DNA from 4 places in the Peribacillus sp. YIM B13482 genome. Region 4 is predicted to be linked to each of the others. Evidence: riboswitches for the same ligand, from Rfam matches in the RefSeq annotation. Region 4 holds a riboswitch; each other region holds the start of a gene.
The links. A riboswitch is a leader RNA that binds a small molecule or an ion and turns the genes downstream of it on or off. The one in region 4 is predicted to bind glycine.

Region 1 (8,209 bases), on a different contig from region 4:
TTCAAAGATGAGTAAGCTTGAAGAATTTATCAAAAATGAAGGCAGTGTTTTTCCCGGAAAAACATATGCAGAAGAGCTTTTAATGCCTGTTTTTAATGATCAAAGAGATTACTTATTTCATGTTATGTTCGATATTCATCGGGCACATGTCATCATGCTTTCGGAACAAAAGATCATTAAAGAAGAAGAAGCGAAAACCATGCTGGAGGGGATTCGGAAAGTGGCTCAAACAGATCTCACTCTCCTGACCTATCAACCTCAATTCGAAGACTTATTTTTCATGATGGAGGCAAAGATTGGCGAGGAAATCGGTCACGAGCTCGCAGGAAAGATTCATATCGGCCGCAGCCGTAATGATATGGGAGTTGCGATGTATCGGCTTGTTATAAGAGGTCATCTTCTCCAATTGATCGGCTATGCAAACCAATTGAGCGAGGCATTCTTGGTGCAGGCAGAAAAACATATAGAAACCTATATTACTGGTTACACGCATACCCAACCGGCTCAGCCGACTACATTAGGCCATTATTTTTTAGCCATTTATGACGTTCTTCAAAGGGATATTGGACGGTTATGGGCAGCCTATGAAACGGTGAACCAATCCCCCCTGGGCGCGGCTGCGTTAACAACTACTGGTTTTCCAATCAGCCGCAACCGTACCGCTGAACTGCTTGGGTTTGAGGCGGTTGTTGAAAATTCCTATGACTCGATAGGCGGGGCTGATTATTTATTGGAAACCGCAACTGCCATTATGACGTGCATGGTTAATACTGGGAGGTGGATTCAAGATTTCTTGCAGCATGTGACAAGGGAGTTTGGTACATTTCATGTGGCAGATCCTTATGTTCAAGTTAGCAGCATCATGCCGCAAAAAAGAAACCCAGTATCAATTGAACATTCCCGTTCGATTGCAAGCAGTGCGTATGGTGATGCACTTGCTGCAATGAATATGATCCACAACACACCATTTGGTGATATCGTCGATACGGAAGATGATTTACAGCCGCATTTATATCGGGCTTTTTCGAATGCAGGCCGTGTCATGAAACTAATGTATGCAGTCATATCAACATTGAAAGTAAATGAAGAACATACAAAAAAAATGGCCGCAAAATCCAGTATAACGGTTACTGAATTAGCTGATACCCTATCAAGAGATTACGAGATATCATTTAGAAAAGCCCATTCCATAGCAAGTACAATTGCAAAACGGTCGATAAGTGAAGGGAAAGAGCTATATGATTGGGACACACAAGAAATCAACAAGATCATCAATGAATTCGTTGCAGTGAATTTAACTGAAGACGAATGGAAAAAAATCATCTCTCCTGAATACTTTGTGGAAATTAGAAGCATTCAAGGCGGGCCCAGCCCGAAAGAGGTTTCGAGGATGATTGTAAATAGAAAACAAAAACTGGAACAAGCGTTGCAGAGTATAAGGAAATGGTTAAAACATTGAATGATGGAAGGAAGGCTTTAGTGGATTACTAAGTTATGAGTTTTAACGGGCATTAAATTCACGAGTATTTGCTCCAAACTCACGAGTAAAAGCATGAAACTCACGAGTATTTGCACCAAACTCACGAGTAAAAGCATGGAATTCACGAGTATTTGCACCAAACTCACGAGTAAAAGTGTGGAATTCACGAGTATTTGCTCCAATCGCGAGTAAAAGCGTGAAACTCACGAGTATTTGCTCCAATCGCGAGTAAAAGCGTGAAACTCACGAGTATTTGCACAAACTCACGAGTAAAAGCATGGAATTCACGAGTATTTGCACCAAACTCACGAGTAAAAGCATGGAATTCACGAGTATTTGCTCCAAACTCACGAGTAAAAGCGTGGAATTCACGAGTATTTGCTCCAAATTCACGAGTAAAAGCGTGGAATTCACGAGTATTTGCTCCAATCGCGAGTAAAAGCAATGCGGGATGTATTTTAAAGTTCATATTTCATAATATATAGTCATTCTTTATTAGGGTGGCTATTTATTTTGATTTCTATTACAACTGAGATTTCCCTAATGATAGTAAATGAAGATTATTTCCAAAACGATGCTATTATTTGTAAAATACATAATATAAGGCGGAACGTTAATGTCAAATAGATCTCAGTTCGGTTTTATCCTGATTTTAATAGCTTTTGTAATATCGATTACTTTTTGCTTTAATCCGGAAGCCTTATTAAAAGGTGGATATGATTTAGCTATGGATGGTCTGGTAGTAGTCAGAACCTTGATGAATTTATTAGTTAAAATAGGGGATTTGATTATAAACAAAAAAGATTGGTAGTTTATTATGAGACATTGTTTTTTGACGGCTATTAACTTTCTATAATCACTCTTAAGAAAAAGGACATTATTACTGTATTATTCGAAGGAAGGCTCAGTCTTTTGACTGAGCCTTCCGATGTTCATTCACAGGATTTCCAAAATAATCAGCATCAATGAGTGCTTCATATATCGTTAACGGATTTTGGTTCCAACTGAACCGCATGATTCCTGAGGGCAAGACTTACCGTTATCATCACAATGAAATTGAATGCCAAGGCGATGATTCCCACATTCAAATCTTTCGCTGCTTGTGGCAAGGATGGAAACAGGGTCCCTATTGTTGAATGACTGAGTGTAATGCAGATCACAATGGCCAATCCGGTGAGGATACCGGCGATTGCGCCATATTTATTGATTTGATTCTTTTTCTTCTTCAGACTAAATAGAAGGGACGGGAATAGCTGTGTGATGAGACTGTATCCCATGAGAATTAATGCTGACATCGTTTCGCCGCCGTTTAAGGTGAAGTAGACGGCTATAAGGGCAATGATTGGCACAAGGATCTTTGCCAATCTTACAACGTGGCGATCTGATACTGTAGGTGCAAATTCCTTATAGACGTTTTTAGCGAGCAGTGTAGCGACGCTCATCAAAAGCATGGATCCCGGCACCAATGCGGTCAGCAACCCAGCGCCGCCGATTATACCTATAAACCATGGGTCAAAGGTCTCGATCGAAAGGCGCAGCAATGAGAGGTCTGCATCTGCCCCTACGAGTCCAGGCACTTTCAATATAGCTGTAAACCCTACAAAAAATACGAATAACAGCATGAGCGTATATAAAGGGCTGATGATGGCATTTTTTCGAAATACCTTCCCGCTGCGAGCTGAATAAACCGCGCTGAAAACTTGGGGCCACATATAGAAACCAAATACGAGCAATATTACCGTGGAGATGAACCATGATATGCTAAGTCCCTGCTCGGGGAACTTTAGAAAACCAGGCTTGGCCGCATCAATTGCTTCGAACATCGGCTGAAATCCACCAAAGTAATGAATGGGCAGATAAATTCCTAAGAATCCTATAATAGCGATCATCATGATATCTTTAATGACTGCTGTCCAGACTGAGCCGTGTATACCGGAAATCATTACATAAATGGTAAGGCCGATTGCCCCCATCCATACCGCCGCAGACATTGAGATTGCACCATAAGATGCCTCTGAGACAATGATCCCCAATCCTTTCAGCTGCACGACGATCACTGGAATCATCGACACCACACCAACAAGCGCAGCCAAAATTCCTAAACTGGGACTCTTATATTTGCTTACAAAAAAATCGGATTGGGACATCAGTTTATTTTCTTTGGCATATTTCCATATTTCAGGAAGGAGCCAATAGGATAATACGTAAGACAAAGTAATGTAAATAAGAACATATAGAGCGGGTGCGCCCTTGCCATAGGCCCAGCCGCTGCCGCCAAGGAAGGAGAAGGTCGTATAGATTTCCCCAGCCATCAGCAGGAAGACGAATATTGCACCAAAACCGCGTCCGCCCACCGTCCATTGTTCCAAGTTCATATCTTTTCCTTTTGAAGAACGAATGCCTAAAAATATCGATAGTAGTAAAAAAGCTAAAATGATTATGAGGGCAATATTCATTCCTGGTCACCTTCCCGATTCCGGGGATCCAGCTTATACATGATGCCCAAGATGGCAGAGGTAAGGACCACCCACATAGCCATCCAGAACATATTGAAAGGCATCCCTAATACATAAGGTTCTATTCTATTAACAAAAGGTAGAAATCCTAGTATGCCTATAAAAGGAACTAGAGTAAGGATATATAGAATCTTCATTAAACAAACCCCTCCGTTTTAAATAAAGTGAAACGTCCAACAATGGGGGTTTTACTTCAGTGCCACTGATGGATGGGTGAACCAAACTGGATGGAAAATTCATACATGACGGATATTCCTTCTTTGATAAGGAACCGATGATAAATATAAGCTTACACTATTTTGATATGAAATTTAATGCAGTTGCTTGATATATTTTTAGCAACAGAGCCGCTGATAAAAGATAAAGCCTTGAATTCTTATTGAGTTCAAGGCTTTATCCTTTTACTATCTTTTTTTCTGATAGTTATATAGTATCACCAAGACCATGAACCAGATTGGCGTCATGAGCAGTGATAGCCGTGTGGCTTCAGCGAATAGCATAACAATAAGGATGAACAGGAATAATCCTAAAATGGCGTAATTGATAAAGGGTGTAAAAGGAGCCCTGAAAGTTGATTCGGCTCTTAGGTCCGGCCGTGTTTTCGAATATTTGATATGTGAGATCAAGATGATGCTCCATACCCATATGAAACAGATGGCACTGATGGTTGTCACAACGGTAAATGCCTGTTCCGGTATCAGTTTGCTTAACAATGCTCCTAGTGATACAACGATTGTTGATGTTAATAAGGCATTGCTAGGAACAGCCTGTTGATTTAATTTTTCAAGTTTAGCAGGGGCTTCTCCATTCCTGCTTAACGTATAGAGTATTCGGCTTGTTGAAAATAAACCGCTGTTGCATGCAGAAGCAGCTGATGTCAAAACGACGAAATTGATGATCCCTGCAGCGACAGGAATGCCGATTAGCGCAAAGACTTCTACAAATGGGCTGCTCGTGGCATCCAGTTGTGTCCAAGGGTTGACACAGAGAATGACGAATATGGCACCTACATAGAAAAGTAAAATCCGGACTGGGATTTTATTGATGGCAGACGGAATGTTCTTTCTCGGGTTCGCCGTTTCTGCTGCTGAAACCCCGACCAATTCGACACCTACAAAGGAGAAGACGACCAGCTGTAAAGACAACAGGAATCCGGAAATTCCATTTGGGAACATGCCTCCATGAGTCCATAGGTTCGTTAGGGAAACCGTTCCCGTATTGGTATTGAAGCCGATGGCCAAGAGAATGATTCCTACGAATATCAAGGTGATGATCGTGATTACTTTTATGATGGCAAACCAGAATTCCAATTCGCCAAATAACTTAACGGTCAATAGGTTCAATCCTAACAGAATGACAAGGCATATTAGAGCCGGTATCCATTGAGGGATATCGAACCAGTATTGTATATAGACACCGACAGCTATGATATCGGCCATTGCGGTCATGATCCAACAGAACCAATATGTCCAACCGGTCACGAAGCCAGCCCATGGGCCGACATATTCGGTTGCGAATTCAGTGAATGACGTATACCCTGCATTGGATAAGAGCAATTCGCCTAGGGCTCTCATCACAAAAAACAAGGCAATTCCAATTATTAGATAGGAGAAGATGATAGATGGACCTGCCATTTGTATGGCTTTTCCGGATCCCAAAAATAAACCGGTTCCAATGGTTCCTCCTATTGCAATAAGTTGTACATGACGATTTTTTAAATCTCTTTTTAATTCCTGTTTAGCCAATTCGTACGCCCCCGTCTTTTATAGTCTTGGTAGTGAATGATTTCAAACCTGCATGGTCTTGGAGAGAGAGGTGATTTTTTCACCCAGCTTGCCAATGGTTTTCACGAGTGTTGTTTTAAGTCCAATCACAAAGTGGACAATAAAAAAAGAGATTGGATATACCAATCTCTTAAAGGGTTCAGAATAACAATTTATCATTCGTTACTCTTCTGTCCTTTTGCCTGAGATTGTGAATCCTTCGGCGCTGCATCTTGTACAGTCTCTCCAGAAGCTGCTCCTGCTATAGTGTCATCCATAGCATTCATCGCTTGCTTGTATGCGGTTGTGTAAAAATGTCTGTCTGCGGTGATCTTCCACTGCTGAAGCATTCATTATACTTATAAAATAATATTGGAATTCTATCATCTATTTTTCTGAAGGTCAACAATTTTTTTTGGGAGTTAGCCAGTCTTATAGGAGGTTTATAACACATTGAAATGGTTTTAATTTTTTTAAACGTTCACTTGAAAAGACTTTGAATGGTTCAAAGCAGAAGTGATTGTTTTCTACTCTTTTTTTTTATGTAATCACTATTATAAAATACTGATTCACTTTTTTTAAAAAAGGTATTTTAAGATAGGAAAAATCGCCAAGATATATTTGACAACTGTTTTTTTGAAAAATACATTTGTGTTTTTACAGAGTATTTACTATTATAAGATAAGAAAACAAAATTAAAGTGTTATTTATATGATTACGATAAGGCATTTCTAACCACAATAATAAATAGAGTCGATTGGCGGTAAGGATGGAAGAGCATTGCTGCTAATATTGCATCTGGGGGAGTTAATCATGTCAAACAAGGAATTAAAGAGAGGGCTGGAGGCACGTCACATTCAAATGATAGCTTTGGGCGGAACCATTGGGGTCGGGTTATTTATGGGATCGGCGAGCACGATCAAATGGACAGGGCCTTCTGTAATGCTTGCATATGCCATCGCAGGTATATTTATATTTTTCATCATGCGTTCTATGGGGGAGATGCTATATTTAGAACCGACTACGGGTTCTTTTGCATCCTTTGCTAGCAGCTATATACATCCTTTAGCAGGTTATATGACTGCTTGGAGCAATTGGTTTCAATGGGTAATCGTAGGAATGTCCGAAATCATCGCCGTTGGAATGTATATGCAGTATTGGTTCCCGGAGTTACCAGCTTGGATACCAGGTGTGGTCGCCATGATCATCTTGGGGGCAGCCAACCTCATTTCCGTAAAATCTTTCGGGGAATTTGAATTTTGGTTTGCGCTTATAAAAATAATAACGATTGTATTGATGATCATTGCCGGCCTTGGCCTTATTTTCTTTGGAATAGGGAATGGCGGAGACGCAATTGGATTATCGAATCTTTGGGCAAATGGCGGCTTCTTTACGGGAGGCTGGACAGGATTCTTCTTTGCGCTTTCCCTTGTCGTGGCTTCCTATCAAGGGGTTGAGCTCATCGGCATCGCGGCCGGAGAAGCGAAGAATCCAACGAAGACCGTAACAAAAGCGATCCAATCAATCATATGGCGCATTTTAATTTTCTACATTGGCGCTATATTCGTCATCGTGACGGTTTATCCATGGGATAAACTAGATGACATCGGAAGTCCATTCGTTTCAACCTTTGCTAAAATCGGTATCACAGCAGCTGCAGGCATCATTAACTTTGTCGTAATCACTGCGGCAATGTCCGGATGCAACAGTGGGATCTTCAGTGCAGGGCGTATGCTTTACACACTGGCATTGAATGGCCAAGCTCCTAAAATCTTTGCAAAAGTATCTAAAAGTGGAGTGCCGGCATATTGTACGATCGCTGTACTATTAGGATTGGGTATCGGGGTTGTCCTGAATTACCTTGCACCGCCGGAATTATTCCTTTATGTGTACAGTGCGAGTGTTTTACCCGGAATGATTCCATGGTTTGTCATACTTATCAGTGAGCTTAAATTCAGAAAGGTAAATGCCGCTGAAATGGAGAAACATCCGTTCAAAATGCCGTTTGCCCCTTACAGTAATTATGCGACAATTGCCTTTTTACTGATGGTGCTGGTGGGTATGTGGATCAATCCAAGTACCAGGATTTCCTTGGTTGTCGGGATTGTTTTCCTAGCATTGGTCGTAGTAAGTTATTACATGCTGAAAATGGATAAACGAATACCATTGGATGCTAAATCCGATGATGAGATTTCCAGTTAAGAAGTCTCGTGCCATTTTGATAAAAAGATGAGTGATACGAGTTTTTCTATAATAAGGATTTTGGGAGATCATCTTGTTTAATCTACGTACATGACTCGAGCTTTGCCGAGTGTGTTTCCCCTTAGTATAAATATAATAGACACTAATTAAAGTTGTGCATAAATTGTGGATAAAACAAAGAGAGATAAAGAGAAATCTTCATCCCTCAGGCTTTTTCCCAACTTGTGCATGACTTTTTTTGGTTATTG
Region 2 (8,209 bases), on a different contig from region 4:
TAGCCGTGCTTGCGATGATTCGTGTTGGAGAGTAAAAATTACAAAAGGTATGGCCAAATCACTAATGATTTGTAGTATCTTGATTACGACAGTAGGTGTGGCGGTGATGAGCTTAACCTTCTTACATGATCTTACCCAGACAATTGTCGCCTTCATTGGATATGCGCTATTTGGACTTGGAATTTAATATTATCTATTATCTTTTTGGTGCCAAAAGATGCCGGTAAAACATCTAATGCTTCTAAAAAATCACCGCTGGTAGTAACCGGAACCCTATTGCAGAATAATTAGCAGTTGGAAATGTAAAACGCTACATATAGTGGCGTTTTCAAAAAATAATGAAGGAATGAAGAGATTATGAGAAGTGAATTAATGGAAATTCTAGAATCCCGTAAAGAAGAAATGATAAAAATTCGTAGGCACCTACACGAAAATCCTGAGCTTTCTTTTAAAGAAGAAAAGACAGCTCAATATATTATTGATTTTTAAAAAGAAAAGGACGTAGAAGTTCAATCTAATGTAGGTAATGGATACGGAGTTATCGTGACCATTAAAGGTGGAAAGCCTGGAAAAAACATAGGTCTTCGAGCTGATTTTGATGCACTTCCAATCGTTGAAGAAACGAATATAGCCTTTAAATCAAAAAATGAAGGCGTTATGCATGCGTGTGGTCATGATGGACATACTGCCTACTTATTAGTCTTAGCCGATTGCCTCATTCAATTAAAAGATGAAATTCCAGGTACAATCAAAATTATTCATCAGCATGCGGAGGAAGTTCCGCCAGGCGGGGCAAAGAGTATTGTAGAATCCAGGGTGCTTGACGATTTAGATAATATATTTGGCATCCATCTGCTGCCAATGGACGAAGCAGGAGTTGTTGGTTATTATGCTGGATATTCTTTTAACGGCAGGGCTTATTTGAAATTAAAAGTTCAAGGTAGAGGTGGACATGGTTCCTCACCACATCTAGCGAATGATGCCATTGTCGCTGGTGCTCATTTTGTTACCGCTGCTCAAACGATTATTAGCCGTCGATTAAGTCCTTTTGATATTGGTGTGATTACGATTGGATCTTTTGATGGAAAAGGAACATTTAATATAATTAAAGACAGCGTAGAGCTTGAAGGCGATATTCGTTATATGACTGTTGAAACAAGAGATAAAATTGAAAAAGAAGTTAAACGTCTTGTAAAAGGACTTGAAGAAGAATTTGGTGTAACATGTGATCTAACTTATACGAATGACTATCCACCTTTATATAATGATCCTGAATTAACAGGAAAGGTTGCCGAGTCACTTAAGAATGCAAATGATAAAGATATTAAAGAAGTAAAGGAATTTCCAGCAATGCCGCCATCTGAAGACTTTGCTTACTATGCTGAAAAAATTCCTTCCTGCTTCTTTTACATTGCTTGTACACCTAAAGGAGTAGAAAAACCTTATTTTAATCATAATCCTAAATTTGATATCGATGAAGATGCCCTTCTCGTGGCAGCAAAAGCAGTAGGATATGTTGTTTGTGGTTATTATGAGTTAGATTAGGAAAAAGAATAGAATATTTGTAAGACGTGGTACAGATGATGACATGCTTTGCTGTATTAGATAATTCTATTGATAATAAGCAACTGATACCGAGAAAGGCTAAAGAATGGGTTGTAGCTGATAGTCGGATCTCCGTGTGAAGGGAAACTTTCATGCATGGTGAAGGGAGGGGCTAACTGGAAAAGGCAATGATAACTTCGAATTTTCACCTATTTTTATGAATGGGAATACAAATAAATCATCCCCTTTTATAAAAGAATGCTTCAATTGAATTTCTATAAGGGCGTGTTTTGATAAATCTAAACACGCCCTTATAATCTGTTATTTTATCAGGGTAAGGTATAGATTTGATCATACTTTATAGACATGTTTTAAAAGGTGCCTGCTAACCAAATTAAAGTCCCAGTTTGACGCTGGTAAACAGTAATGGAAAATCGTTTTGTTAACACGTCAAGTATTGTAGAATAATCATTTACCTTTGGGTTTTTTGGCCGAAAAGATAGATGTGGTTCAATACCAAAAGTTATAGTTTCAGCTCTTAAATACTTGGTCTTTTCTTTTTAATCTGGACAAAACTGTAAACTATACTACTTAGGAGTATTCATTAACTCCCTTTCATGAAATTCCAAATAAAGGATTCTCAAATCTCCTTTTTTGTATTTGGTTCGAATACATAATGATTTAACAAAGAAAGTGAAAATAAATACGTGATGATAAATATAAACCTTATTGATCTAAATTATGTTATTCTATTTCTGTTTACAACAGTCCGTCTGCAAAACTGAAATGGGGGTAAGAGGTAAATGGATAAGGAAAAGGAAATCAAACTAAAGAAACCAAAGAAGTCGTGGGTATGGGTTCTAGCAATTATCATCATTGCTAATATAGCAGGTGGTGGGGACAAAGAGGAAGTTGCAAAAGAGAAAGCTTCTGCAACTACTGCTGAACTTAGGGAGGAAGCTTCTAACCAATCTTTACTGCTGCAAGCATTCTCGCGTGTCGCGAATTTTCTCTTTTTCCATACATCAATTATGTTAAAACTATAGACTTATGTAATTTCCTATCTTAAAAATTTAGCCTTATAGTCAATCGGAAAAATGCAAAAATGTTTCGCTTATACATAAGCTTGTTAGGATTCCTTGCGAATAGAAAAGCAGCTAATAAGTTTGATTTTTCGCAGCTAATAACTTCTAAATTATATACTGTTCATAAAGTTGAAAATTGTCTGTGGTGAAATTTCAGAAAATAAAGTTTTTTCAGATAACCATTGAAATGTCCATTAAAAACCGATAGTATACAACTATTAAAACAACTTTATATCAGCGGATGATGATTGTGGGAGAGACTAAACATTGTTTAGCACCGAAGGAGCAAACCCTAAAAAGCAGGGGACTAATCTCTCAGGTAAAAGGACTACAATAGGACGCGTCTCTGAAGAGAGCCATAGGCCACCGAAGGAGTTAAACTCTCAGGTAAAAGGACAGAGGAAGATAGGAAAATCCCTATCTTTCCTCTGTCCTTTTTTTACTAGGAAAGATAAAAAGAAAGGAGGTGCATTAATGATAAATGAGTCTATCTTTTGATTTGTACAATTAACGCTATATTTTCAAAAAGGATGGTAGATCTATTTCACTATATCTAGTACCTATCCAAGAAAGCGCTTACAGTGGTGGACAGTTTCCCAGTACGCTAATAATTCACACTCATTGAAAGACAGACTCTTTATTGGGGAAAAATCCAAGTATCCTATAAAAGTAGAAAGTGGGAATTCGTATGCAGGAACAAAAGTTAGATAGAGGGCTAAAAAACAGGCACGTACAACTCATCGCTATTGGTGGGGCAATCGGAACGGGATTATTTCTTGGAGCAGGAAAATCTATTCATTTAGCCGGGCCATCCATTTTAATTGCTTACATGATTACAGGCGTCATTTGCTTTTTAATCATGCGCGCACTTGGAGAACTACTCTTATCTAATTTGCACTATCATTCCTTTGTCGACTTTGTAAGAGACTATTTAGGTAATATGGCTGCATTTGTAACCGGCTGGACCTACTGGTTTTGCTGGATTTCAATCGCAATGGCCGACTTAACAGCAGTTGGTCTTTATACTCAATACTGGTTTCCCTCTGTACCACAGTGGATGCCAGGATTAATTGCACTTGTCATTCTGCTATTTATGAATCTTGCAACGGTAAAACTATTTGGCGAAATGGAGTTCTGGTTCGCATTAATTAAAGTCATAGCTATTCTAGCACTAATTGTTATCGGTATTTTCATGATTATTAAAGGCTTTTCCACTGATTCAGGCGCAGCAAGTTTCACGAATCTATGGAGTCACGAAGGTATCTTCCCAAATGGAATAAATGGTTTTATCCTCTCATTCCAGATGGTAGTGTTTGCGTTTGTTGGCATTGAACTTGTAGGACTAACAGCAGGTGAAACAGAGGATCCAGAAAAAGTTATCCCCAAAGCGATCAATAATATTCCTATTCGGATTATAATTTTCTACATTGGCGCACTTATTGTCATTATGAGTGTTTATCCGTGGAACGCAATCATCCCAATGGAAAGCCCATTCGTCCAAGTATTTTTGGCCGTAGGTATCGCTGGAGCTGCTGGTATCATCAATTTTGTCGTCTTAACATCGGCGGCTTCGGCATGTAACAGTGCAATCTTCAGTACAAGCCGGATGGTATACTCACTTGCCAAAGATAAAAATGCACCTGTACCGTTTGCAAAACTTAATGACCGTAAAGTACCTTCCAATGCATTGGTCTTTTCAACGGTTGTCATTTTAATTTCCGTTGTTTTGAATTATTTAATGCCTGAAGGAGTATTTACCTTGATTACAAGTATCTCTACAGTATGTTTCATTTTTATTTGGGGAATTACAGTCATCAGCCATTTGAAATATCGTAAAACAAGACCAGATCTAGTGAAAATGAACAAATTTAAATTACCACTTTATCCATTTTCCAATTACTTGATCCTTGCTTTCCTAGCGTTCGTCCTTGTTGTTCTTGCACTTGCGAACGATACTCGTGTTGCCTTAATCGTAACTCCTGTTTGGTTTATTATGCTGATTGCGATTTATAAGATGCGCAAAACGAAGGTAGATCAGGCGAATCAGAGAGAGGCAGCGGGGAATTAAGTGGCAAGAAACCCTTTGATCCCATTAACGATGTTTGTCCAGATAGCTGCCGCTCCATATTTTCCAACTCGGTGGGTAAAAAACTGCCCGTTATAAAAAGCTTAAGATATCTGGATGATCATATTAAAATTCAAAAAAATATCTTAGAATATTATTGTTAGCGCTTTCAAAAATGCTTGACATAATTATTATCAACAACTATTCTAAATGTACCAATTGAATAAGCGGATGACAGTTGTGGGAGAGTGCAAAGCGACAAGCCACCGAAGGAGCAAGTTCCAAAAAGACCCTTGGAACAAATCTCTCAGGTAGATGGAACCACAAATGGACGCACCTCTGGAGAGCGCGTATAAACATTTACGCCACCAAAGGGGAAAGGCTCTATTAAAAATGGAGCTAAACTCTCAGGTAAAAGGACAGAGAAGGGTAGAGAACGCTACGACCCTTTTCTGTCCTTTTTTGCGTGCAAAAAAGGGTGTAAAGCATACTGTTATTAACAGTTTTCATAGAAAAGTAGGCCTGTAGGGGGAAAGAAACTTAAGTGTTTAGTACCATATTGAAATTAATTGAGCGAAAATTCAGAATTAGGTAAAAACGTTGAGGAGGAAAATAAAATGAGTTTACAACAAAATGATTTAACCATTTTTGAAGCCATTGAGAAGGAAGGACAACGTCAACATCAAACACTGGAATTGATTGCATCAGAAAACTTTGTTAGCCCTGATGTATTAGAGGCCATGGGAAGCGTGATGACAAATAAATATGCAGAAGGTTATCCAGGAAAGCGCTATTATGGTGGATGTGAATTTGTCGATGTGGCAGAACAAGCAGCTCTTGAGCGATTAACAAAGCTTTTCGGTGCCAAATATGCAAATGTTCAGCCTCACTCAGGTGCACAAGCCAATTTCGCAGTTTTTTTCGCACTGCTTCAGCCTGGTGATAAGGTGATGGGGATGAACCTTTCACATGGTGGCCACTTAACTCATGGAAGTCCAGTCAGCGTTTCAGGAAAATGGTTTGAAGTTGTGTCTTATGGAGTTAGAGAAGATACTCAGCTAATTGATTATGATGAGTTGGAAGCTATTGCAAAGAAAGAACAACCTAAATTGATTATTGCTGGGACAAGTGCCTATCCAAGAACGATTAATTTTGCACGATTTAGAGAAATTGCCGATCAAGTTGGTGCAAAACTTATGGTGGATATGGCTCATATAGCCGGGCTGGTAGCTACTGGTCTTCATCCATCCCCAATCCCATATGCAGATGTTATTACAAGTACAACTCATAAAACATTAAGAGGACCACGGGGGGGGATCATTTTAACGAACGATGAAGTAATAAGCAAAGCGATTAATAAATCCGTATTCCCGGGAATTCAAGGCGGTCCACTAATGCATATCATTGCAGCAAAAGCAGTTGCTTTCAACGAGGCTTTACAACCAAGCTTTAAGGATTATGCGAAACAAGTCATTGAAAATGCTACAACACTTGGCGAAACATTAAAAAATGAAGGTGCAGCCCTTGTTTCTGGCGGAACAGATAATCATATTGTCCTTTTGGATTTACGTCCGTGGAATTTAACAGGAAAAGAAGCAGAGAAGTTATTGGAAGACGCGGGCATTACCGTTAATAAAAATACGATTCCCTATGATCCAGAAAAGCCATTTGTTACTAGCGGTATCCGAATGGGGACAGCAGCTTTAACAACTCGAGGCATGAAGAAGGAAGAGATGGTGAAAATTGGCGAAGTGATTGCAACGGTTCTAAAAAGTAAAGGGAATAAAGCCGTTATTGAGAAAGCAAGAGTAACAACTAAAGAGATTTGTGGTGTTTATCCGTTATTTCAAGAGCCAACGACTGTGTGAAGAAAGGGGCAGCAATTATGCCTTTGCTGAAACCTGAGCAACGGCCATGGCAGCGAGATATGTCTTTTGGAATCATGGCAATGAAAGAAACCGGTAACAGGTGAAAGAACATCTATTTTACAAAAAATCATAATTGGGGGTAGATCATGGGTATTGAAACAGCATTAAAGCAAACACCGCTTTTTGAAGTATATAAAAAATACGGAGCAAAAGTTATTAATTTTGGTGGCTGGGCTCTGCCGGTTCAATTTACTAGCATTTTAGAAGAGCATGAAGTTGTTCGAACTGAAGCAGGACTTTTTGATGTTTCTCATATGGGAGAAGTACTTGTGGAAGGGAAAGATGCCGAGAGTTATATTAACTACCTTGTTACAAACGATGTAACAAAGCTTAGCATCAATCAAGCACAGTATACCGCAATGTGTTATCCAGACGGTGGAACCGTCGATGATTTATTAGTTTATAAATTAGGGAATGAAAAATATTTACTCGTCATTAATGCCGCAAATATTGAGAAAGATTACGAATGGATGAAGCAGCATGTAAAAGGAGAGATGGCACTCCAAAATATTTCTGAAGACATCGCTCAGCTTGCCATCCAAGGACCAAAGGCAGAAAGCATTTTGCAAAAGTTAACGGAAATAGATTTATCAGAAATTGGTACTTTTAAATTCGCCCAACATGTCAACATCTCGGGGATTACCGATGTACTTGTATCCCGTACAGGTTACACAGGAGAAAATGGATATGAACTTTATTTATCTGCAGACAAAGCGGAAGTACTTTGGGAAAAGATCTTAGAAGCAGGAGCCACGAATGGATTAAAACCATGCGGACTTGGTGCACGGGACACGCTTCGGCTGGAAGCACGTCTTGCACTCTATGGCCAAGAACTAAGTAACGATATCAGCCCGCTGGAAGCAGGAATCGGCTTTGTAGTAAAGACTAACAAAGAAAGTGACTTTATTGGAAAATCTGCTCTTACACAACAAAAAGAAACTGGATTAAAACGAAAATTAGTAGGGATTGAAGTAATAGGCCGGGGAATTCCGCGTCATGGTTACAAGATAATTTCTAAAGATGGAGAGGAAATAGGTATTGTGACATCAGGAACACAATCACCATCTTTGAAGAAAAGCTTAGGTCTTGCCTTGGTATCAGCCGATCAAGCTGAAGTAGGGACGCCGATACAAGTGGAAATCCGAAATAAACAGATTGAAGCCGTTATTGTTAATGCACCATTCTATAAAAGGTAAGCGGAAATATTTTAATAGAGTTATCTTGCAGTTTTCAGGAGTCGATTGCGGTTACCTTGCATGTAGCCTTGAAATCGGCAAATCATCCAAACTATATTCTGAATTATGGCAATAGTGAAAAAAACCAAAAGAAAAGGGGAAAATACAATGACGAAGGTAATATCAAGTTTTAGATATAGCAAAGAACATGAGTGGGTACAACAATTAGAAGGAAATCGTGTACGTATTGGAATCACTGATTATGCACAAAAAGCGTTAGGTGATATCGTCTTTGTTGAAAACCCAGCGATTGATGATGAAGTAGCTGTAAATGAATCGATGGGAACGATCGAGTCGGTTAAAGCAGTTTCCGAACTTTACTCACCTGTTTCAGGTACGGTAGTTACTGTA
Region 3 (8,209 bases), on a different contig from region 4:
GTAAAATAACTCTCACTTTTTTCGTCCATGTCCTTGTAAAAATGCTCCAATAAGTTCAAGTCATTCTGCCAGCGCAGCATGGCTTCTTCCGCCCAAGAATGGTCATCATTCTCGAAACTCGTTCTAATGTATGTATCCAGTCTTGCCAATCCACTTTTCGGCATGATGAGCGGTGAAAGCGTAAACGAGTAATCCGGTATTTTTGGGGTGACCTTAATTGGTAAAACCCGATGGTGAAATCCTTCCATGATCTCGCCCGAAATTAAATTCAATCCGATGGACATAAAAGTATCTTTTTTACGATCGCATTGGTAGGATATTTTCACATTCAGGGTAAGCCATGGAAACAATGGATTATTCCCGCCCATTAATGGAGGAGTATCCTCAAAAAGTCTAGTATACCCTGCCAGCTTTTTTGTTGATTGAATAATCTGATGGAGCCGAGGGGAGCCAAAATGAATCATTTCTCCCTTTAGGTCGGGTGGGGCTTGTTCCGGATCGGTAATGAAAGTCATCTGGGCTGGGTTCGGAATGCCACCCGTTTTTTCCAGGTAGTGCCAATAAAAGGGCCGGTTCATTAATTCTTTATCCATTTCTATCGTTAGTTGAACTGTAAGGTGGGTTGGTTTATTATCCAATATTTCACATTCATTGGCTTTAAAGTAAGTTATTAAAAAATCATGAATTTCCTGTTGCTGCATGAACCTCACCTTCCTTCATGGATTGAGCGAATTGAATCATCGATGAAAAATTATCCATCTTGATTTTCATTTCGCCCTCTGTTTTGGACTCCCCGACCACATCAATTAAATATTCTTCAATGTTGTTAATATCCAGTTTGGTTAGAATATCATCCAATTCACCAATTACTTTTTCAAATAAATTAATTTTTTCGTATAGTAACTTTAGAATATGTTCTTCAACAGTATTTTTCGTGGCAAAGTTATAAATCCTGACATCCTCTTCCTGTCCAAGGCGGTGAATCCGCCCAATTCTTTGTTCAAGCCTCATGGGGTTCCATGGCAGGTCAAAATTAATCAAGTGATGGCAGAACTGAAGGTTTATCCCTTCCCCGCCAGCTTCTGTTGCAATTAATACCTGAATTTTCTTTTGGAATAATTCTCGCATCCAGTCTTTCTTTCCACGTTTAAATCCGCCTCGGAATGGGACTGAAGAAATTCCATTCTGTTGAAGGTACCATTGTAGATAAAGCTGAGTAGCTCGGTATTCGGTAAAGATAATCACTTTGTCATCAATTTTCTTGATCAGTTCCAAAGCTTTTTCAGCTTTTGAATTCTGAACCGTTTCATTCACTTTTGTAAATAAATCATCAAGCTTTGCCAAAAAGTCAGGGGTAGGCTGGTCGTATTTGGCTTTCATGTTTTTTAAAGTATAAAAGACCGCCTCTCTGCTGCTGCAGGCTTCTCTTTGGAGAGTGAGAGCTGAAAAGGCGCTTCCTTTTGTTCCATCAGAAATAGGTTTGAATTTTGAAACTGCATCGTACAATGCCTGCTCGGTTGGAGAAAATTCAATGGTGATGGTTTCCACATGCCTTTTTGTCCATTCAATACCAGTATCGGCCCGCCGGTTTCGAATCATCACAGTGTTGACCAATTCCTTTAGGTGTTCATCTTCAATTATGTTCCGGCCTTTCCCTTTATATTTTTCCGAAAAGAGTGAGGCATTTCCCAAGTGGCCTGGTTTTAATAACGAAACGAGGTGAAAAATTTCCTCGACTTTATTTTGAATGGGAGTAGCTGTCAGGAGTAAACAAAATTTCTTTTTCAGATTTTGGACGAATTCATAGTTCTTCGTCTTATTATTTTTAAGTTTATGAGCTTCATCAATGATGATGAAGTCATATTCCTGATTGAAAATGATATCACGATGTGGAGCGCGTTTCGCTGTATCAATGGATGAAATGACCACATCACAGGAGTCCCATACATAACTTTTTCTCTGAACGACTGCCGGAATATGAAACTTCGTATTCAATTCAAAAGCCCATTGTGTTACAAGGGAAGCTGGTACAAGGATCAATACCTTCTTTACAAGGCCTCTGATCATATACTCCTTTAGGATCAAGCCGGCTTCAATTGTTTTTCCGAGACCTACTTCATCTGCTAAAATGGCCTTTCCATTCATCTTTTCCACCACTTGCTTTGCAGCTTCCAATTGATGGGGAAGCGGGGTTAACTGAGGAAGGTGCTTGGGTGCCTGTAAACCTTCAAAATCAGGAATGATGAGATTTTCCTCCATTTTAACCGCCAACTTATAAAGCTCCCAATTTCCCCATGGACCATCATTTTCCACTTTTTGTAAAAACTCGTCATTCCATTCAGAATTGAAGGATATATTGATTTTCATAGAAATAACTCCCTCTTAAATCATAAATTCCTTAATATAAGGTCAAAAACCGAACATTTCATATGTGAAGTAAGAAAAATATTTCTCTTCAAAAGATATTGCAGAGATAAGTTTCTTAGGGTAGGATATAAGTATATTTAGAAAATTCCAATTTCCAAACGCTAAAAAGAATTTTTGTATCGATTTTGCAGTTCGCGTTTTCTTAGTATGGGCTATAGGTACCTGCTTTATCCATGATTACCGAAGGAGATCATTTAAACGTTTTTCTGGAGTTTTTGGAGATTTGGCAGAGAATGCATTCTATGATGCTCAAAGGTTTTACTAATGGGTGGGGCTTATTCGCTTAATTTCATTGGTAGACCATAATATGCGGGTGAAGATAAGGGGAGAGACTACGGATGTAGCGCCGAAGGAGCAAACTTAGCAGTGAATCTCTCAGGCAAAAGAACTCTTATTGGACGCAACTCTGGAGAGCGCCGCCCGTTTGGGACGGCCACCAAAGGGGAAAACCTATTATATAGGTAAACTTTCAGGTTTCAGGACAGAGAAAAAGCTCAAACGGGCTTTCTCTGTCCTTTTTTGTGCTTTTTTCACATCATGAATCAGAATATCTGATGCGTAAGGTCAAAAAGCTTTGATAATGAAGCCAATTTAATTTTAAAAAATCTGAGGGGGGTCATTTTTTGACCAATTTAAAAAGAACACCACTATTTGAGGTTTATCGTGAATACGGAGGGAAAACGATTGATTTTGGCGGCTGGGAACTTCCTGTCCAATTTTCGGGTATAAAGGACGAACATGAAGCCGTACGTACAAAAGCGGGTCTGTTCGATGTATCGCATATGGGGGAAGTTGATGTTAAGGGTCCTGGGAGCCTTTCCTTTTTACAGAAGATGCTGACTAATGATATATCAAAGCTGCAAACGGGCGGTGCCCAATATTCGGCCATGTGTTATGAAAACGGCGGGACGGTTGATGATCTCATCGTTTATAAAAGGGCGGAAGACGACTATCTGCTCGTGGTCAATGCAGCGAATACAGAAAAAGATTTCGATTGGCTGCAAGCTAATCTAACGGAAGATGCCCAAATTACGAATGTATCGAGTGACTATATACAGCTTGCACTTCAAGGACCATCTGCAGAGAAGATATTGCAAAAACTTTCAGAAAATACTGCCTTAAGTGAAATTGGATTTTTCAAGTTCAAGGAGAATGTCATGATAAATGGTATCTCCACGTTGGTATCCCGTACTGGATATACTGGTGAAGATGGTTTTGAAATATATAGCGACAGTGAAAACGGCCCTGCCCTTTGGAAGGCGATAATGGATGCCGGAAAGGAAGAAGGGATACAGCCGATTGGTTTAGGTGCTCGTGATACCCTGCGTTTTGAAGCGAAACTGCCGCTGTATGGGCAGGAGCTTTCAGCGGACATTACTCCAATAGAAGCCGGGATTGGTTTTGCGGTAAAAGTGGATAAGGAAGCCGATTTTTTCGGGAAAGCCGTTCTTGCTGAACAAAAGGAGAAAGGGGCACCCCGGAAGCTTGTGGGAATTGAAATGATTGACCGTGGCATTCCTCGTCATGGGTATAAGGTCTACAGCGGGGACAAAGTCATTGGGGAGGTCACGACTGGTACCCAATCACCAACGTTGAAGAAAAACGTAGGATTGGTACTTATCGATAAGGAATATTCGGTGCTGGATGCGGAAATTGAAGTGGAAATCCGTTCCAAACGTTTGAAAGCCGTTATAATACAAACACCTTTTTATAAAAAACCACGTAAATAGAGGGGAATGGTCATTAGATGAAACATCGTTATTTACCCATGACAGAGCAAGATAAACAAGAAATGCTGGAAGTTATAGGGGTACCTGCTGTTGAAGAACTTTTCAATGATATCCCTGAAAGTGTTCGCTTTCAAGGAGAATACGATATCAAGCCTGCTAAATCGGAACCTGCATTAATGAAAGAATTATCAAGGCTTGCTGCCAAGAATGCGGATCTTAAAAATTATGCTTCCTTCCTTGGTGCGGGTGTCTATGACCATTATGCACCGGTCATCGTCGATCACGTTCTTTCCCGTTCTGAATTTTATACGGCTTATACTCCCTATCAGCCCGAAATTTCACAGGGTGAGCTGCAAGCCATCTTTGAATATCAAACGATGATTTGTGAATTGACGGGTATGGATGTAGCTAACTCCTCCATGTATGACGGCGGGACTTCGCTGGCTGAGGCGGCCATGCTTGCTTCAGGTCAGACACGGCGCAAGAAGATTCTCATTTCAGGAGCAGTTCATCCTGAATCAAGAGAAGTTGTGAAGACATATGCCAAAGGGCAACGCGTGGAAGTGATTGAAATTCCTTATAAAGACGGTGTGACGGACATGGCTGCTTTAAAGGAATTAATGAAAGATGACATTGCAGGAGTGATTGTGCAATATCCGAATTTTTTTGGCCGGATAGAGCCATTGAAAGAAATGGAAGAAATCATTCATGGCGTCAAGTCCATGTTTATCGTTTCCAGTAATCCGCTTGCACTGGGGGCTTTGACACCCCCAGGTTCACTCGGTGCAGATATCGTAACGGGAGATGCTCAGCCATTCGGCATTCCAGCGGCATTTGGGGGACCTCATTGTGGATATTTTGCCGTTACTAATAAACTTGTTCGGAAAGTTCCGGGCCGGCTCGTCGGTCAAACGGTGGATGAAAATGGAAAAAGGGGGTTTGTGTTGACACTTCAAGCTCGTGAGCAGCACATTCGCCGTGATAAGGCCACATCCAACATTTGTTCCAATCAAGCGTTGAATGCCTTGGCAGCTTCTGTTGCAATGACGGCGCTTGGGAAAAAGGGTGTCAAAGAAATGGCCGTGCAAAATATTCAAAAAGCGCACTATGCGAAAAAAGCTATAAAGGCAAAAGGGATAGAAGTGATGTTCGACGGTCCTTCGTTTAATGAATTTGTCATTAAACTGCCTGCTTCGTTTTCAGAAATCAATAAAAACCTTTTTGAAAAAGGGATGATTGGCGGCTTCGATTTAGGGACGGTTTATCCTGAGCTGAAAGACCATATGCTGGTTGCGGTAACGGAACTTAGAACAAAAGAAGAAATCGATGCACTTGCGCAGGAATTGGGGGATCAACATGAATAATCAAGATCAATCACTCATTTTTGAAATCAGCACTTCCGGTCGAATCGGGTACAGTCTGCCAGAAATGGATGTTGCAACTATTCCGCTCGAAGAAATTCTTCCTGCCGACTACATCCGTGAAGTAGAGGCAGAGCTTCCTGAGGTGTCCGAACTGGATATCATGCGTCACTATACAGCACTTTCCAAACGGAATCATGGGGTGGATTCGGGTTTTTATCCGCTGGGTTCATGCACGATGAAATATAATCCGAAAATAAATGAAAATGTGGCACGCTTTAACGGTTTCGCCCATATCCATCCATATCAAGACCCGACTACAGTCCAGGGAGCCTTGGAACTATTATTTGATTTGCAGGAACATTTAACGGAAATCACAGGGATGGATCTAGTGACATTACAACCTGCAGCAGGTGCACACGGTGAATGGACAGGGTTGATGATGATTCGCGCTTTTCACGAAGCGAATGGCGATACAGAACGGACGAAAGTGATTGTACCTGATTCTGCACACGGTACGAATCCTGCATCTGCGACTGTTGCCGGACTTGAAACGATTACAGTGAAGTCCGATGAAAATGGGTTAGTCGACCTTGAAGATTTAAAGCGTGTTGTCGGACCGGATACGGCGGCCTTGATGCTGACGAACCCCAATACATTGGGATTGTTTGAAGAGAACATTTTGGAAATGGCACAACTTGTCCATGATGCCGGTGGGAAGCTTTACTATGACGGAGCCAATCTGAATGCAGTCCTATCAAAAGCACGCCCGGGTGATATGGGCTTTGATGTGGTTCACTTAAATCTCCATAAAACATTCACAGGTCCGCATGGCGGCGGCGGTCCGGGTTCCGGCCCTGTAGGGGTAAAGTCGGATTTGATTCCCTACTTGCCTAAACCGCTTGTTGTTAAACAAGATGAGCAATTCGTTCTTGATTATGATCGCCCGCAATCCATTGGCAGGGTAAAACCATACTATGGGAACTTCGGGATAAATGTTAGAGCTTATACGTACATTCGTTCAATGGGTCCTGATGGCCTTAAAGCCGTCACAGAGAATGCGGTCATCAATGCCAATTATATGATGCGTAGGTTGGAACCATTTTTTGACTTACCATATAATCGTCATTGTAAGCATGAATTCGTATTAAGCGGACGCAGGCAAAAGAAATTAGGGGTAAGGACCCTCGATATAGCAAAAAGATTGCTGGATTTCGGGTATCATCCTCCAACCATTTACTTCCCGTTGAACGTGGAAGAAGGAATGATGATAGAACCGACTGAAACCGAGTCAAAAGAAACGCTGGATGCATTCATCGATGCAATGATCCAGATTGCCAAGGAAGCGGAAGAAACCCCGGAAATCGTTCAGGAAGCTCCGCATACAACCGTTATTAAGCGGCTTGATGAAACTCTTGCTGCAAGAAAACCTATTCTGCGTTATCAAGCATAGACTGATAGCTTACACGAAAAAAATCCCTGCCTGCCGGCGGGGATTTTTCATGTTTATGTAAGAATTCATTAAAGTCGAACAGTTAACTTTCATTTTCCTAGAGCCCGCATGATGCATATGAAGGCTTTTTAATTTAAAAGAGCCCATGCGGAGATGGGGTCTTATTTCTTTGCTTTGATTTTCCCGGTCCACATCTTGAAACCGCCCTTTAAGTGAAAAAGTTCCCTGTAGCCCTTTTTGTATAGCATGGCTGCAGCTCTTCCGCTGATGATTTCGCTTTGAGCGTACAAATATACAGGCTTGTCCGGCCTAATTTCGACCAAGCGGGTTTTCATTTGCGTCATAGGGATGTTTCTTGCGCCTAAGATATGACCATTATCGAAATCATTCGGTTCCCGCACATCGATTAGCTGCACTTTTCTGTAGTTAGCGATAAATTCGTCCTGTGTTAATGTTTTAACGATTTTACGCTGGCGGTACCAATTAAAAAGTGAATACGCAATAACCACTCCTAAGATGATGAGCAGTGTATATAATATTTCCAAACATAAAAACTCCCTTCTACCTTAACGAATACAGACAATCTTTATTATATAATTGCTTTACCCAATAATCAAAAAGAATTTTCATCAAATTCTTCATCGACTTGATAGCACTTTCTTTTTTAGAGTGTTAAAGTCTGTTAAACTACTACATGTGAGTTTTTTGTGGGGTATTGAAAAACAGTCTATTGAAACGAGGGGTAAGGATGACTAAAGAAAAATGGGGTTTTATAGATTCTGGATATTGTTCACCGGCGTTTAATATGGCGCTGGACGAAGCACTGCTAAACTGGCAAAGCAAAGGGGAAATTCCGCCAATCATACGCTTTTACGGTTGGGACCCAGCGACATTGTCGATTGGTTATTTTCAAAAGGCAGAAGCGGAAATCGATATGGAAGAGGTCAAAAGGCAGGGCCTTGGTTTTGTTCGCAGACCAACAGGAGGACGAGCGGTACTGCACGAGCATGAATTGACTTATAGTGTAATCGTTCCAGAATCCTATCCGGGGATGCCAACTACCGTTACTGAAGCATATCGTGTCATTTCTGAAGGAATATTAATGGGGTTCAGGAATCTGGGATTGGATGCTTATTTTGCCGTGCCTAGAACCGATCAGGAAAAAGCAGCTTTAAAAACGCCCAGGTCTTCCGTCTGCTTTGATGCTCCAAGCTGGTATGAACTGGTCGTCGAGGGCA
Region 4 (8,209 bases):
TCTTCATTTTTCAATTCCACTTGGTGATTCCCTTCAAATAATGGTCCCTGAAGTTTTTGATCTTCATCCACCAAGCATGCTACCGTTTTTCTTTTTAGGAATTTATCGGTAAAAAATAATGCTTGTGCCGAATGTTTTTCCGCCTCTTGAATCGTATATCCATATCCAATGCCAATTTGGAAGAAGGTTTTAAATTCTTGTTCCATTTGTCCGATGATTTCATCATAAATATCTGATTCAAACGCCTGCAATGCTCCGCGTGTAGTATAAATCAAATGTGGATTAAAGTATTCAAGAGAAACGCGAGCCTGTAATCTCTTACTCAATTTCTGTAAAAAATTTAAAAATAGATCACTTTCATTAAGCTTTTGTTGATAATCTTGAATGGAAATGACAGCAATCTGTGATTCTTCCGTTTTCCTCAGTTTCAGCAAAGATATAGCTCCTGTAAGACTTTCTATTAAGGTATGTTTGGGCTGAACCATAAATCTGGAAGGAATGGATAGCCTTTGAAGTTCCTGATAAACAGCATGAATGCTCGTTAGTGCGAAATGGGTTTTTCCTTCTTTATGCCTGTTGCTATGGAATTGAACGAATTCGGCAATATTTAGTGTCTGGGTGCCTTCTTCCCTTTTGTAAACCCACGGGTAATCCTTCACATAAAGGGATTTTACTACGACTTCCGATTCTTCCAATACCTTCATTAACTGGTTTTTATCCGGTAAATCGATTGAGATTTCATTTATAGTAACCTTTTCCGTATGAGAAATAGATAACAACGAAAGCGCAACTGTCAATTCATCAAAAGGGACATATATAGCTTCTATTAAATTTCTTTTAACTTGTTCGTATCCATAATAAAAAGGGATGGAACCTGAAAACAATACTAGATCAGTTTGTTTACCGGCATCTTCTATTAATAGACTGGTTTCTTCCGGCAGATCATATTGAAAGGAAATGAATTGTACCTCAGGAAACAAAGGAAAGTGGACAGATAAGGATTCCAAAAAATACTTTGAGCCTATTACACCGATTTTCATGTTGCTTCACCTCGAAAATGAAATTTTATTTTTATTATAACGGTAGAATCGTATTAGTAACTACAAATATTCACCAAAATCCTGCATCTGAGTTTAAGCCTGTTTCATCATCAAATTTCGGAAATGTCACCTTACGACAAACTAACATCGCCCATATTTGTTTTTTATTGTATCTTATTAATAGGGAATGGAGAATCATGTTGTATTACGTTCCCATGGAATTTATCCGGTTTTAATTTCGAATGACCAACTTTTAGTTTCACATTTAAAGTAACTAAATCACTGACAAAACGTTTTTTCTGAGAGGAGTTCAAGATGATCAAAGGTCTCTATGAAGCCCATTTACCAGTATCAGATATGCAAAGGTCGATTGATTTTTACCGCAAACTTGATTTAGAACTTGCCTATCAAAGCGAGAGGGTCGTTTTCTTCTGGCTTGAGAAAGGGAAAAGTTGGCTTGGTCTTTGGAAAACGAACCAAGTGGAAATTCCCTATCATCCTTCCATCCGTCATGTGGCATTACAAATTGATATAGGTGACATGCCATCGGCGAAAGATTGGCTGAAAAATAGAGGAATTGACATTCGGCCTTTCTTTAATTTTACTGAAGGACAGCAGCCTTTGGTTCTCGATAATAACCCGCAAGCCCATGCGGCCATTTATTTTGATGATCCAGACGGAAATGTACTTGAATTGATTGCTCCATTAAGGCTGGACTTTGAGGGAAGTTTTGGAGAGATGTCATTAGAAGATTGGTATAAACGATTCCCAATTTAAATGGAGAGATGATTCCAGTTGTTATTTTTGCAATTTAAGAATGGGACCCCCCATCCGGGTGTCCCATTGCTTCTGGGGAAGGATTCTTGTTCAAGGGCACAAATGCATTACGGGATATCATGCCCCATCGAGCTAGTTAAAATGTTAAACCATTGTTCTTTTTTCATACTTAGATTTAGTGAATCAATGGCGCTATCCAGTCGTTCTTTCTTACCGGAACCAACGATCGGAATGATTTTTGCAGGATGTCTCAACAGCCATGCATACATAACCTCATCTATTCCATTAGCACCGATTTCTTCTTTTACGATTTCTAACGTTTTTCTTAAGCGGACAGCCTTTTCGTTTGATTCTTCAAAGATGCTTCCTCCTGCGAGTGGTGACCATGCCATAGGAGCCACGCCCATTTCCTGACATAAGTTAATGGTTCCGTCTTCGAAGTTTTCAAGATTGTATGTAGAAAGTTCCAGTTGATTTGTTACTAGAGGATATTCAAGGTACGCTTGAAGCATATCCCATTGCGGTTTTTTGAAGTTCGATACCCCAAAGTTACGGACCTTTCCTGATTCTTTTAATTGATTAAACGCCTCAGCCGTTTCCGATGGGTCCATCAGGGGATCAGGACGATGGATAAGTAATAAATCAATATAATCCGTTTTAAGATTCATAAGGGATTGTTCAACAGACTTTATAATGTGAGTTTTATTAGTGTTATAATGGTGGCTTTTATGAGAAGGGCGGTTTTCTGATTGTATGACTATGCCACATTTCGTAACGATCTCCATTTTTTCGCGTAAAGATGGCTTTAATGAAAGGGCGTTCCCAAAAATCTCCTCACATGTGTAGCTACCATATATATCAGCGTGATCATATGTAGTGACCCCCCGATCCATTCCATGTTCAATAAGAGATAGGATTTCTTCGGTGGAAAATTTCCAATCTGCCAATCTCCACATACCGTGAACAATGCGTGAAAGACTTAGATCTTCAGTTAGATTGACTCTTTGCATGTTGTTTCTCCCCTTTTATATCATGATTGGGCTTGCTAATTAGGTGTTTGTCATGGCTTACCTATGTTGCGGTTTCTTTCCTTATTATCCTTCATAACATATTGGTTAATTCTGTGCTAGTATCCTTGGCTCCTGCAATGAATCTTAGTATAATTTAAAATTTCGAAGAATCCTAATCTTGAGTGACCCTCACATGCCACATTTTTAGAACGTTAGGTTCATGAACTTTAGATAAGTTATATATCGCCCCCTTGTGGATGCAGAATCCCACGTAAGATCCATAAGAAAAAGGCTGCCGTAGCAACCTCCTAATCGAATAATCAAGAATTCATTTCCATCTAGCTAGCATGAAATATCAAAATCCTTAGTTAGTTCTTTGAAGTTTTCTTGTGTAATTCAACGATTTCTATCGCTAAATCTTTTGTTGTCATGGAAGTCATCAAGTGATCTTGAGCATGGATAAGAGCATTGGAATTTCGAATACCTCACCACTCACTTCTTGTTGAATCAAACCGGTTTGGATTTTATGTGCAGCAAACTCATCTTCCGCTTCCTTTAATTTTTCTTGGGCATCGCTTGATTTACCCTGTTTTTGCAAGGCGATGGCTTCCATTGCACAACTGCGGGCATTTCCGCTATGGAGAATTAATTGAAATGTTAATTCAGATAGATCCTCTTTCGTTTTCGTCATATGAACACCCTCTTTTTTGTTCGCAAAAAAGGACAGAAAAGGGTAATGGCAACATTCCCTTCTCTGTCCTTTTACCTGAGAGATTTGTTCCAAGTTTTTTTTTGGAACTTGATCCTTCGGTGGCTGTGCATTGCACTCTCACACAATCGTCATCCGCTATATTTTTTTGAAACACTGTAAATATTTGTGACCGTAAATTATTTGCATAAGTGGTTTTTATGGTATCACTCTTTATTTATACATATTCAGAAAACTAAGAAATGATAAAACGAAGGAAAATCACTTTATATCAGCAAACGCCTTCAAATTTAATAGACTAATGCTTTTTTATGAAGTTCAGCTCTTGCTGATCGCTGATTGTATCCTGGTTTTTCTCTTTTTCTTTTAAAACATAACTAAGCAAGTCTAATGAGAGACGTGCTGCCACTTGTCCAGTTATTCCCGCATGATCGTAAGGAGGAGCTACTTCTACCATATCAAAACCGATTACTTCTCCTCTTTTTGCAATTCCATGGAGTATTTCGTTGACTTCATCATAAAGCAGGCCTCCAGGAGAAGGCGTGCCTGTCGCAGGGGCGATCGATGGATCGAGGCCATCAATGTCCATGGTAATATAATATTTTTCACCTGCTGGAATAAGTTCCAGCACCTGTTCAAATCCCATCTTTCTCATTTGACGTGGAGACAAGATGACACTTCCGTATTCTCTGGAAGCATCGACATCTTCTTTTTTACTGCTGCTGATTCCACGAATGCCCAATTGGAAAATCTTTTGAACATGATTCATTTCAGATAAGCGGCGGATGCAGCTTCCATGTCCAACCCGCATTCCTGAACGGTGATCTGCCCAGTCTAAATGCGCATCAATCTGGATCACATGAAATGGCCCGAGTTCTCCCAAGCCCCTTCCTACTGGTATTGTAATGGAATGATCTCCACCTAAAACAACCGGCATTGCACCTTTTGAAACGATTTTTCGAATGGCTTCTTCCGTATTATCATGGGATTGCATCATATCCCCATGTACCATGTCTACATCGCCGCAATCAACTACTTTCCATTTCGGGCCAAGATACATGATATCATTTTCAATATCATAGGCGCCATCTAACCCGAAACTATATAATGTAGAGCCTTCACGAATTCCTCTTGGACCCATTCTTGCTCCTGACTTCCATTGTGTTCCCATATCATTTGGAACTCCAATGACAGCTACATCTGCATCTAACTGGTCTAGATCAGGACATACGGGATATTTCCCGAAAGTACAGATTCCGGTAAAAGGTAAATTAAGATGTTGTTTTTTATTATTCGACATGAACTTTGCCTCCCACTTGTATTACGTTCTCCTAATGTCTCCTAATGTTCTCCTAATATATATGCAAGCTTCATGCCAACCTATAAAACTAGACAAAACGGAATTGTGTTGTCAATAATGACTACCAGGAACCGACACAGATTTCTTTCTGTTCCAGGCCATCTTTAGATATAATATTTGAAATAATGGTAATTCAAAAAAATGCTTCCTCTATTAAAAAAAGTCAAAAATTTCTCGATGTAAGCACTCTCTTTTACTCAATTATCTTTACTTCTCCATTTTTAATGATCAAACCACTTGGTTGGCTCCACTTCTAAATTAATGTTGATTTGTTTTACCTCACTAAACTCATCTAAACCAAAAGTTCCTAATCCGCGGCCAATTCCGCTCTGCTTATAGCCTCCCCACGGGGCTTCATTGTAGGCTAAATTATAGGCATTAATCCATGTAATTCCGGCTCTTATTTTCTTAATCACTCTTAAAGCCTTTGCACCGTCTTGGGAAAATACACCTGCTGCGAGGCCATATGGGGTATCATTGGCAAGCTGGATGGCTTCCGCTTCATCTTTAAACTTTTGTACAGTCAGTACTGGCCCAAATATTTCTTCCTGAACAATTCTCATGTCCGGTTTGGTATTAACAAATATTGTCGGCTCAACAAAATAGCCCTTTTCAAGCCCATTGCTTGTTATACGCTTGCCGCCGCAGGCTAATGTCGCCCCTTCTTCTATGCCATGTTGAATATATTGGAGTACCTCATTCATATGTGCTTCACTGACAAGGGCACCCATTTCTGTAGAAGGATGATCACCAGGACCGACTTGGATCTTTTTCGCTTTCTCTATCAGTCTATTGATAAACTTGTCGTGAATGCTCTCTTCAAGCAGCAAACGCGATCCTGCATTACAAACTTGACCTGCATTTACAAAAATCCCATATAAAGCATAATCCACTGCTGTCTCAAAGTCTGCGTCGGCGAAAACGATGTTAGGCGACTTGCCGCCTAGTTCGAGGGCAATGTTCTTAATATTTCCAGCAGCTGTTTTCATGATGCTTCTCCCCGTTGAGGTGCTGCCAGTGAATGAAACCATATCGACTTTATCGCTTTCCGCTATTTCATTTCCTACGGTTCCCCCACCGCCCATCACGAGATTGGCAACGCCATCTGGAATGCCAACTTCTTTGATAATCTCGAACAATTTGGTAGTGGTAACCGGAGTTATCCCGGCTGGTTTAAACACGACCGCATTTCCTGCAGCAAGTGCAGGGGCTATTTTCCAAGCTCCCGTCAGTAAAGGAAAATTCCACGGAGCGATCAGTCCACATACCCCTACCGGCTCTCGAACAACCATAGCCTGTACAGGACCAGAAACAGGATACGTTTGGCCATCCGGTTTTGTGACTAAACCGGCATAGTAGCGAAAACAATCCGCTGCGTCAGCAATGTCAAACTCTGACTCTTTAAGAGGTTTTCCGGTATTGGCTGTTTCAAGTTGGCTAAGCTCAGATACATTTTCTTCAATCTTCTCCGCTATTTTATATAAATAGGAAGCCCGTTCCGAAGCCGGTAAGTCCGACCAAATCCCAGAATCAAATGCTAGTCGTGCTGCATCAATAGCCATCTTGGCATCTTCTGCATTTCCATTGGGAGCCTCTGCAATGATCTTGCCGTTTGCCGGATTTACAATATTTTTCTTCTGTTTACTTGAAGAATCCATCCACTCACCGTTTATAAACATTTTCAACTTATGCAATTTGAAAAACCTCCAGTTCGTTATTCTTACTTTATAGCAATCTCATATCCATAAATAGCTAATTATGTACCCGCAGCAAGTGGGCATACGCATGTTTTCTGTAAACCATGGCGGCCGCCCAATTAAAACTCCCATCAAGCCGGCCGCCGATTCAAAAATTCTAGATCAACATTAATCTAGTTAAATTTTTAAATTAATGTTGTGTTTTTCGCCTCATAAGTCTTTTGAAATAATTCCAAATAATCTGCAGGTGTCACTTTTCGTGAATTAGCCTGTGTACACAAATGAACGGATGCCCCTTCAGCGAGGAATGGGAAATCTTCGGGATTGACATTACTTAAATCTCGAAAATCAGGAATGCCAATTTTACGTGCAAGCTCTTTTAACAATACAACACCATCATAGGCAGTTTCTTCTATTGTTTTCCCTTCTTTATTTGCTCCAAGTTTTTCAGCTACAATTGCATGCTTTTCCAGGTTTGAAGGAATATTAAATTCAAAAACATGAGGAAGAAAGATAGAATTCGCTACCCCATGTGGAGTATCATAAAGACCGCCGAGTGGTTCAGCCATAGCATGTACAGCACCAAGATCCGCGTTATCAAATGCCATACCTGCAATTAAACTGGCTACAAGCATATTTTTCCTTGCCTCTAAGTCGGTCCCATTTTCTACAGCTAACGGAAGGTACTTAGCAATTAATTCAATTGCATAAAGGCTGAGAGCATCGGAAATGGGTTCAGCAATATTGCTGGTATAAGCTTCGATAGCATGTGTAAGTGCATCCATTCCGGTAGCAGCAGTAATAGATTTAGGCAGAGTTAGAGTTAATTCAGGGTCCAAAATTGCTAGTTTTGGAGCCAATTTAATGTCAAGTATAGCCTCTTTCTGTTTTGTAACTGTATCTGTAATGACAGAACCTGTTGTAACCTCACTTCCGGTACCTGAAGTTGTAGGGATACAAATAAGGGGAGTTATTTCTCGCTCTAGTAAATTTAAACCGTAACGATCCCTAAGCTCTCCTCCATGGGTTAAAAGTGTACCAATTGCTTTTGCTGTATCCATCGAACTTCCGCCGCCAAGACCTATCAAAAGATCTATTTCCTCGTCTTTAAATTGTTGATAGGCTCTATGGCAATCTACATCTTTTGGATTAGGAGTAATTTCATCAAAAACAATATAATTGACACTTTCTTGGTCTAACGAATCGGTAACCTTTTGTAAAATTCCAGTTTGCGCCAGTCCTTTATCGGTAATAAGAAGTGCCTTTTTTCCTCCTAGCTCTTTTGCTCTTTTCCCAATATTTTTAACTTTTCCGTTCCCGAACTCTATAGATGTAGGTAGATTGAAATTAAAATCCCAGATCATCATTAATATCCCCTTTCAATTTTTCAAACAGTGTAATAGTAAGTGACTCACTCTCTTTTCCTCTTTTATATCTACTTCTCCATTTTTAATGATCAAACCACTTTGTTGGCTCCACTTCTAAATTAATGTTGATTTGTTTTACCTCACTAAACTCATCTAAACCAAAAGTTCCTAATCCACGGCCAATTCCGCTCTGTTTGTAGCCTCCCCACGGTGCTTCATTGTAGGCTAGGTTATAAGCATTAATCCACG

Region 1: another riboswitch for glycine. It lies ahead of ACFX4L_RS08565 (amino acid permease); the one in region 4 lies ahead of ACFX4L_RS16565 (PTS sugar transporter subunit IIA).
Region 2: another riboswitch for glycine. It lies ahead of ACFX4L_RS17975 (amino acid permease); the one in region 4 lies ahead of ACFX4L_RS16565 (PTS sugar transporter subunit IIA).
Region 3: another riboswitch for glycine. It lies ahead of gcvT (glycine cleavage system aminomethyltransferase GcvT); the one in region 4 lies ahead of ACFX4L_RS16565 (PTS sugar transporter subunit IIA).

The regions. Positions count from the first base shown of each region.
Region 1 covers NZ_JBHZPF010000012.1:30,954-39,162, forward strand. The annotation lists gene argH (argininosuccinate lyase) at 8-1,459, shown strand; gene ACFX4L_RS08540 (hypothetical protein) at 1,502-1,687, opposite strand; gene ACFX4L_RS08545 (hypothetical protein) at 1,644-1,949, opposite strand; gene ACFX4L_RS08550 (hypothetical protein) at 2,097-2,291, shown strand; gene ACFX4L_RS08555 (sodium:solute symporter family protein) at 2,455-3,936, opposite strand; gene ACFX4L_RS08560 (DUF3311 domain-containing protein) at 3,933-4,133, opposite strand; gene ACFX4L_RS08565 (amino acid permease) at 4,401-5,741, opposite strand; glycine riboswitch at 5,941-6,019, opposite strand; gene ACFX4L_RS08570 (amino acid permease) at 6,573-7,961, shown strand.
Region 2 covers NZ_JBHZPF010000041.1:18,620-26,828, forward strand. The annotation lists partial or broken gene ACFX4L_RS17965 (amidohydrolase) at 358-1,545, shown strand; gene ACFX4L_RS17970 (hypothetical protein) at 2,349-2,591, shown strand; glycine riboswitch at 2,872-2,971, shown strand; glycine riboswitch at 2,975-3,031, shown strand; gene ACFX4L_RS17975 (amino acid permease) at 3,319-4,698, shown strand; glycine riboswitch at 5,025-5,128, shown strand; gene glyA (serine hydroxymethyltransferase) at 5,313-6,563, shown strand; gene gcvT (glycine cleavage system aminomethyltransferase GcvT) at 6,710-7,819, shown strand; gene gcvH (glycine cleavage system protein GcvH) at 7,967-8,209, shown strand, end outside.
Region 3 covers NZ_JBHZPF010000003.1:12,284-20,492, forward strand. The annotation lists gene ACFX4L_RS03000 (YqhG family protein) at 1-701, opposite strand, end outside; gene ACFX4L_RS03005 (DEAD/DEAH box helicase) at 679-2,367, opposite strand; glycine riboswitch at 2,741-2,828, shown strand; glycine riboswitch at 2,832-2,914, shown strand; gene gcvT (glycine cleavage system aminomethyltransferase GcvT) at 3,051-4,157, shown strand; gene gcvPA (aminomethyl-transferring glycine dehydrogenase subunit GcvPA) at 4,175-5,521, shown strand; gene gcvPB (aminomethyl-transferring glycine dehydrogenase subunit GcvPB) at 5,514-6,971, shown strand; gene ACFX4L_RS03025 (rhodanese-like domain-containing protein) at 7,133-7,516, opposite strand; gene ACFX4L_RS03030 (lipoate--protein ligase family protein) at 7,720-8,209, shown strand, end outside.
Region 4 covers NZ_JBHZPF010000035.1:31,325-39,533, forward strand. The annotation lists gene ACFX4L_RS16550 (MarR family transcriptional regulator) at 1-1,040, opposite strand, end outside; gene ACFX4L_RS16555 (VOC family protein) at 1,356-1,817, shown strand; gene ACFX4L_RS16560 (aldo/keto reductase) at 1,925-2,827, opposite strand; partial or broken gene ACFX4L_RS16565 (PTS sugar transporter subunit IIA) at 3,196-3,518, opposite strand; glycine riboswitch at 3,572-3,670, opposite strand; gene speB (agmatinase) at 3,835-4,836, opposite strand; gene ACFX4L_RS16575 (aldehyde dehydrogenase family protein) at 5,118-6,590, opposite strand; gene ACFX4L_RS16580 (iron-containing alcohol dehydrogenase) at 6,779-7,960, opposite strand; gene ACFX4L_RS16585 (aldehyde dehydrogenase family protein) at 8,043-8,209, opposite strand, start outside.